Regions from separate parts of the Micromonospora sp. CNZ309 genome, predicted to be linked through region 1. Evidence: riboswitches for the same ligand, from Rfam matches in the RefSeq annotation. Region 1 holds a riboswitch; the other holds the start of a gene.

Region 1 (3,075 bases):
ACCGACACGCCCCGGTGACCCGCGACGGGCGGGGCACCGGGGCGTGGGCGTCAGTAGACCGACAGGTGCACGTGGTTGGTGTGGTCGCTGGACGGATCGCCGTTGGCCCCGCTGTACGACTTCCACCCGCTGCTCGGCAGCCAGATCTGCCGGTACCAGATCACGTAGAGCACGGCGAGCCGGTCGGCGTTGCGCACGTAGAACGCCGCCAGGTTGTTGCCGTACGTCCGGTCACCGCCGGTGGCGTCGCCGCCGAAGCCGCCCTTCTGGGCCGCGAAGTCGCACGCCCGGCCCTTCGGGTGCTCGCCGGAGCCGCCGGGGCGGTAGCAGGAGACGTAGCGGGTGAAGCCCGCCGCCTTGGCCTGGTTGAGCGCGTGCAGCGTGCGCGGCGTGATGCAGCCGTTGGCGGGGGTGGGGTCGTTGACGCTGCACGACTCGCGCGGCCAGGAGCCGTCGGAGTTGCGCGGCGCCGCCTTCGCCGTCTTGCTCGAGGTGCCGCCCGGCGAGCCGCCCCCGCCTGCGGACTGTCGCTGTTGCTGCTTCTGGTTGGCGACCGTCAGCGCCCGTTCGGCCTGCTCCTTGCGCTTGGCCATCACGGTGACCTGCTTGCGCTGCTCCCGGATCTCGCCGTCCAGGGCGAGCTTCGTGCGGGCGGCCTCGTCCCGGGTCTGCTGGAGCTCGCGCAGGGCCCGGTCCTCCTTGGCGGCCACCGCGTCGAGGGCGGCGGCGCGGTCCATGAAGCCGTCCGGCGAACCGCTGTTGAGCAGGGCGGACGCCACGCTGAGCCGGCCGGTGCGGTAAGCGGCCCCCGCGATCTCGCCGACCTTGGCGCTGCGCGCCGTCAGCTCGACCTCGGTGCTCCTGAGCTGGGCGGCGAGCTGCTGCTGCCGTTTGGCCGACGTGTCGAGGGCGCGCTTGGCGTCGAGGTAGCCCTTGCTGGCGGCCTCGAGTTGGGCCCGCAGGGCGGGCGTGCCGCCCTCCTCGTCCTGGCCGGGGGTGGCGGCGAGCAGGCCGGCGCGGGTGGCGGCCGCCGCCGGGGCGGCGGTGACCGGGGCCACCGCAGCGCCGAGGGCGAGCATCGTGGCGATCAGGGCCGCCGTCCGGGCGGCACGTCGTCGTACAGGTGCCATCACTGGCATACACGTGTCCTTCCGTCAGCCGCCGACCGGGTTAGCTGACGGGTTCGGGACGGAAGATCCCTACCGCTGACGCGGATGCACCCCACGAACATGGTTCCCCGGTACGCCCCGCCGGGCGATTAGGCGGCGGCCACCGCCGGCACCGGTGGGTGCCGCCTGGCGGAGGCCGAAGCAGAGCCTACCGGTGCCGGTGTGACTGCTGCAGTGCAGGTGACGCACGGTGCATGTCCACTAACAGTCAAATCCGGCATAAGGCAACAATACTCTCCCAGATTTAAGGTTGTCCTCATTACCACTCGACTGCCCCGCAAGCCCCTGGCGACGCTCCCGGCTCGATCTGCAACGTGGCGTGCTCGATCTGGAAGTCGTCGTGCAGCGCGGCCCGGGCGGCACCCAGCACCGCGCCGACCTCTGCGTCGGGTGTCATGGTCAGGTGCGCCGAGGCCACCTCCATCCCGGAGGTCAGCGTCCAGACGTGCAGGTCGTGCACCTCGGCGACGCCGGGCACGGCGGCCAGCCGGTCGTGCACGGCCGTTACCTGGAGGTGCTCCGGCGCGGCCTGCACCAGGATGCGCAGCGCCGCCCGCCCGAGTCGCCAGGTGCGCGGCAGGATGAACAGCCCGATCGCGACGGCCACCAGCGGGTCGGCCCACCACCAGCCGGTGGTGGCGATCAGCAGTGCCGCCGCGATCACGCCGAGTGACCCCAGCAGGTCGCCGAGGACCTCCAGGTACGCGCCGTGGACGTTGATGCTCTCCTTCGCCCCCGAGCGCAGCAGGGCGAAGGCGCCGACGTTGGCGAGCAGGCCGAGTACGGCGACCACCAGCATCGGGCCGGCCAGCACCTCCGGCGGGTCGCCGAAGCGGCGTACCGCCTCGATCACGACGTAGACCGCGACGCCGGAGAGCAGCACGGCGTTGGCCAGGGCGGCGAGCACCTCCAGCCGGTAGAGGCCGAACGTGCGCTGCGGGTCGCCGCCCGCCCGCCGGGTCGCCGAGATCGCGGCGAGCGCCATGCCGATGCCGAGCACGTCGGTGAACATGTGCCCGGCGTCGCTGAGCAGGGCCAGCGAGCCCGTCCGGAAGGCGGCCACCGCCTCCACCACCATCAGGCCGGCGAGCAGACCGAACGCCGCCCAGAGCCGGCCCCGGTGGCGGTGTGCGGCGTTCGCCACCGACCCGTGGTGGTGGTCATGACCTGCGCCCACGCGCCCATCCTCCCTCTGGGGGTCCGGATTCGCGTTCAATTTATGCTCACATCGCTATGTGTGCAAGTGACGGGCCCTCAGCCGGTCGGGTCGACGGTGGTCAGCCGCTGGGTGGCCCGGGACAGCGCCACGTAGAGCGTCCGTACGCCCGACCCCGGGTCGGCCCGGATCTCGCTCGGGACGACGAGGACGACCCCGTCGTACTCCATGCCCTTGGCCTCCAGGCTGGTCACCACCTGAAGCCGCGGCGCGGCCAGACCGGCCAGCCAACCGGCGACCTCGTCGCGGCGGGGCACGGGCGTGATCACGCCGACCGTGCCCTCGACCTCGGCGAGCAGCGCCGTGGTCGCCGCCGCGACGGCGGCCTCCAGCCCCGCCGGCGGCACCACCAGCGCGACCGGGTCGACGCCGGTGGACCGCACCGCCCTGGGCAGCGGGAGGTCCGGATGCAGCCGGCGGATCTCGGCCGCCGCCACCGCGAAGATCTCCGCCGAGTTGCGGTAGTTGGTGGTGAGGGTGAAGTGGTGCCGCTTGCGCCGGCCCAACGCCTGGTCCCGGGCCCGGGTCAGCTCCTCCGCCTCGCCCGTCCACGCCGTCTGGGCCGGGTCGCCCACCACCGTCCAGGAGGCCAACCGGCCGCGCCGGCCGATCATGCGCCACTGCATCGGCGAGACGTCCTGCGACTCGTCGACCACCACGTGCGCGTACTCCCGGTAGTCCTCCGGGCGT
Region 2 (3,075 bases), 3.4 Mb from region 1:
CAGGTCACCGGACGGGCCGCCAGCTCACCCGCCTTCGCCAGCTCGGCCGGCGACCAGACCGCCTTGATGCCGACCCCGACCACGGCCTCGACCGGCACCCCGGCGCCGCGGGCGGCGAGCGCCAGCCCGACCACCCCGCCGAGGGAGTGCCCCAGCACGACGAGCCGGTCGTCCGCCGTCAGCCCGGCGGCGATCCGCGCGGCCAGGCCCGCGAACGAGTACTCCGGCAGCGGCGGCGACCAGCCGTGACCGGCGAGGTCCGGCGCCAGCCACCGTCCCGCCCAGCGGCGCTCCAGCAGCGGCGCGCAGGGCAGCCACACGTCGCCGGTCGCGCCCATGCCGTGCAGCAGCAGGAGCACCCGCCGGCCGTCGCGGTCACCCGATTCATCGACCATGCCGCGCAGTCTGTCACCCAGCGGGGCGCCGGGCGAGGGCCGTGACCCGGACACGACAACGGGCGCCGGCCCCCGGGGTGGGGGGCCGACGCCCGTCGGTGTCGCTCAGGCGGAGTAGCCGCGGGTGGCGGCCCAGTTCGCCAGGGCGATGGTGCTCATCCAGTACGACGCGGTCGCCGGGTTCGCCGAGTCGGCGATCTTCACGAGCCGTCCCTCGTCCTGGTAGCCGACCACGGCCACGTAGTGGCCGCCGGGGAACGAGTGCCAGCCGCCGTCGGTGTCCGTGGCGCTGCCGGCGACGTTCACCACGACGCCCCGCCCGTCGCCGATGGCCGCGACGACGTCGGCCTGGAGCCGGTCCATCTGCGCCGGGGTGGCGGCGCCGCCCGGGATCATCCGGGTCCGGTACGGCTCGCCCTTCACCGTCGCGTTCAGCACGCGGGTGGTGTCCTGGGCCGAGTCGGTGCCCATCTGGTCGGTGCCCAACTGGGCACCGAGGGCGTCCTGGCTGCGCGCGATGCCGGCGGCGCTGAGGGCGTGCCGGACGGCCGCCGGACCGCAGTTGTAGAACGTGGTCTGGGCCTGGTAGTCGTAGTCCAGGCTCTTCGCGGCCGGTGGCTTCGGCGGCTCCGGCTTGCGGGTCAGGTCCGGGTCAGGGGCGGTGCTGGTGGCGCTGGCCGACGGGGCGGCGCTGGCGGCGGCCGGGGCCGCGCTGGACGGGGCCGTCGCGATCCGGGCCTGCCCGCGCGAGGCCGCGGTGGCCTCGCGTGGCTCGCTCGCGGCGACCGGGGCCTGCGCGGCGGCGGGGGCCTCGTCGGCTCCGGCCAGCAGCGCGCCCGTGCCCGACGCCAGCACGAGCGCCGCGGCGGACGCGGCGGCCAACTGGTACGGACGCTCGGACGTGAGGCGACGTAGCTGTCGCCTGAGGTGGTGCTTCACGGTTTCCTCCACGGGCTCGGGGGTGAGCGGCCGGCGGTCCGCGCCGAGGGCAGGGCGGACCGACCGCGCGGACGGGCGTCCGTGCGGGTGGTGGGCCACTCAGGGGATGCGCCCGGGATGCCGGGCGACGAACGGTGACCGGTCGGTCAGCTCGCTACCTGCGAAGGGGCGAGCGCGGGCACCGCGGCGCCGTGGAGACGGCGGAACAACCGGGGGGTGGGTGGGTGCTGCACGAGGATGGAACTCCTTCCGACGCCGCCGACCGGGTTAGCTGACGGATTCGGGCGGGAAGAACGCCCTACCACAGGCCTGCGGCCCACGGATTCACCCCACGAAGCACTGGGTCCCCGGCTCGTCGTTCACGATTAGGCGGGTCGGTGCGGCGTCGCCTCTGAGCGATCGGGTACCGCACCGGACGCGCCGACATTACTGGCCGGTCCGCGCCCTGCCAACCCAGCCCCACCTGCTTAAACCTTGATCTGGGCGCAATTTTTGCGGGCAGCTCGCCACTGACGTGACTCAATGGGACGACCGTTTCGGCCGGCGCCCGAGGGTGACAACGGGACGAGTGGCGGGCATCGACCCCGAAACCCCGGCGGGAAACGACCCGGCCGCGCCCGGTGACCGGTTCGGCGTCGCGGTGACCGGCGTCACGAAAACGGTCGGGCCTTCCCGACGGGTGGGATTTCCGCCCGGGGCGGTCAGCGCGAGTCGACGTACGCCGCCGGGTGGTCGGCGGGCCGGGGACGCGGCACGGCGTCGCCCCGCTTCCCCGGTGGTGGCCCGGAGGCGCCGGGGTCCGTCCCGCCGTCGTCCCCGCCCCGCGGCGTCGGGCGGGCCGTCCTGCGCGGGGTGAGCAGCCGCATCATCGGCGTCTCGACGAAGCGGTGCAGCAGGGCGGCCAGGGCCAGGTTGACCAGCAGGAAGCCGAGCACCACCGCCAGCCCCCACCAGCCGGGGAACCCGACGCCCCAGTCGCCGGTGAACCGCAGGACGCTGATCATCACCAGGACGTGCACCAGGTAGAAGGCGAAGGAGACCTCGCCGAGCCAGACCATCGGGCGGGACCGCCACGGCGAGCGCCGCCCGCGTACGTCGGCGTCCGCCGCCGCCGCGATGACCAGGATGTACGCCACGGAGAGCAGCGCCGCCCACAGTTCGGCGCGGACCCACTGCGCGGCGAGCACCCAGGTCGCCACGAACACCAGGCTGGCCACCGGCAGGCTCGGTCCCCGCCACCGGCCGCGCCGCATCAGCTCGGCGGCGGCCACGCCCATCCAGAACTCCAGCGACCGCACCGGCGGGAAGATCTGGGTGAACCACCACCGGCTCTCCTCCGGCACCAGGGACTGGGCCGGCCAGAGCGCCAGGATCAGCAGCGGCACCGCGACCACGACGGCCCACAGCGCCCACGGCCGGGCCCGGCGGATGAACGGCAGGGCCAACGGCAGGCAGAGGTAGAAGAAGAACTCGCAGGACAGCGACCAGCTGACCGTGTTGATGCTGTAGAAGTGGCCCGGCCGCGGGTCCCAGGCCTGGAGGAGGAAGAGGTTCTCCACCGCGACGACCCGGTCCACGGGGTCGGCGAACCAGGCCGCGACCGCCAGGGCCGCCACCCACAGGACCACGTGGCTCGGCCAGATCTTGGCCACCCGGCGGCGCCAGAACGCCCGGCGGGTGTCGCTGGGCCGGGCCGACCAGACCAGCACGAAGCCGCTGAGGATGAAGAAGAACTGCACGC

Evidence for each region. A riboswitch is a leader RNA that binds a small molecule or an ion and turns the genes downstream of it on or off. The one in region 1 is predicted to bind cyclic di-AMP.
Region 2: it holds a riboswitch for cyclic di-AMP, as region 1 does, so the genes downstream of both, CLT72_RS00510 (C39 family peptidase) here and CLT72_RS14135 (coiled-coil domain-containing protein) in region 1, are expected to answer to the same signal.

What each region holds. Positions count from the first base shown of each region.
Region 1 covers NZ_PJNG01000001.1:3,468,426-3,471,500, reverse strand. The annotation lists gene CLT72_RS14140 (hypothetical protein) at 1-18, shown strand, start outside; gene CLT72_RS14135 (coiled-coil domain-containing protein) at 51-1,130, opposite strand; cyclic di-AMP (ydaO/yuaA leader) riboswitch at 1,144-1,275, opposite strand; gene CLT72_RS14130 (cation diffusion facilitator family transporter) at 1,429-2,346, opposite strand; gene CLT72_RS14125 (AAA family ATPase) at 2,424-3,075, opposite strand, start outside.
Region 2 covers NZ_PJNG01000001.1:102,882-105,956, reverse strand. The annotation lists gene CLT72_RS00515 (alpha/beta fold hydrolase) at 1-395, opposite strand, end outside; gene CLT72_RS00510 (C39 family peptidase) at 501-1,346, opposite strand; cyclic di-AMP (ydaO/yuaA leader) riboswitch at 1,576-1,716, opposite strand; gene CLT72_RS00505 (acyltransferase family protein) at 2,036-3,075, opposite strand, start outside.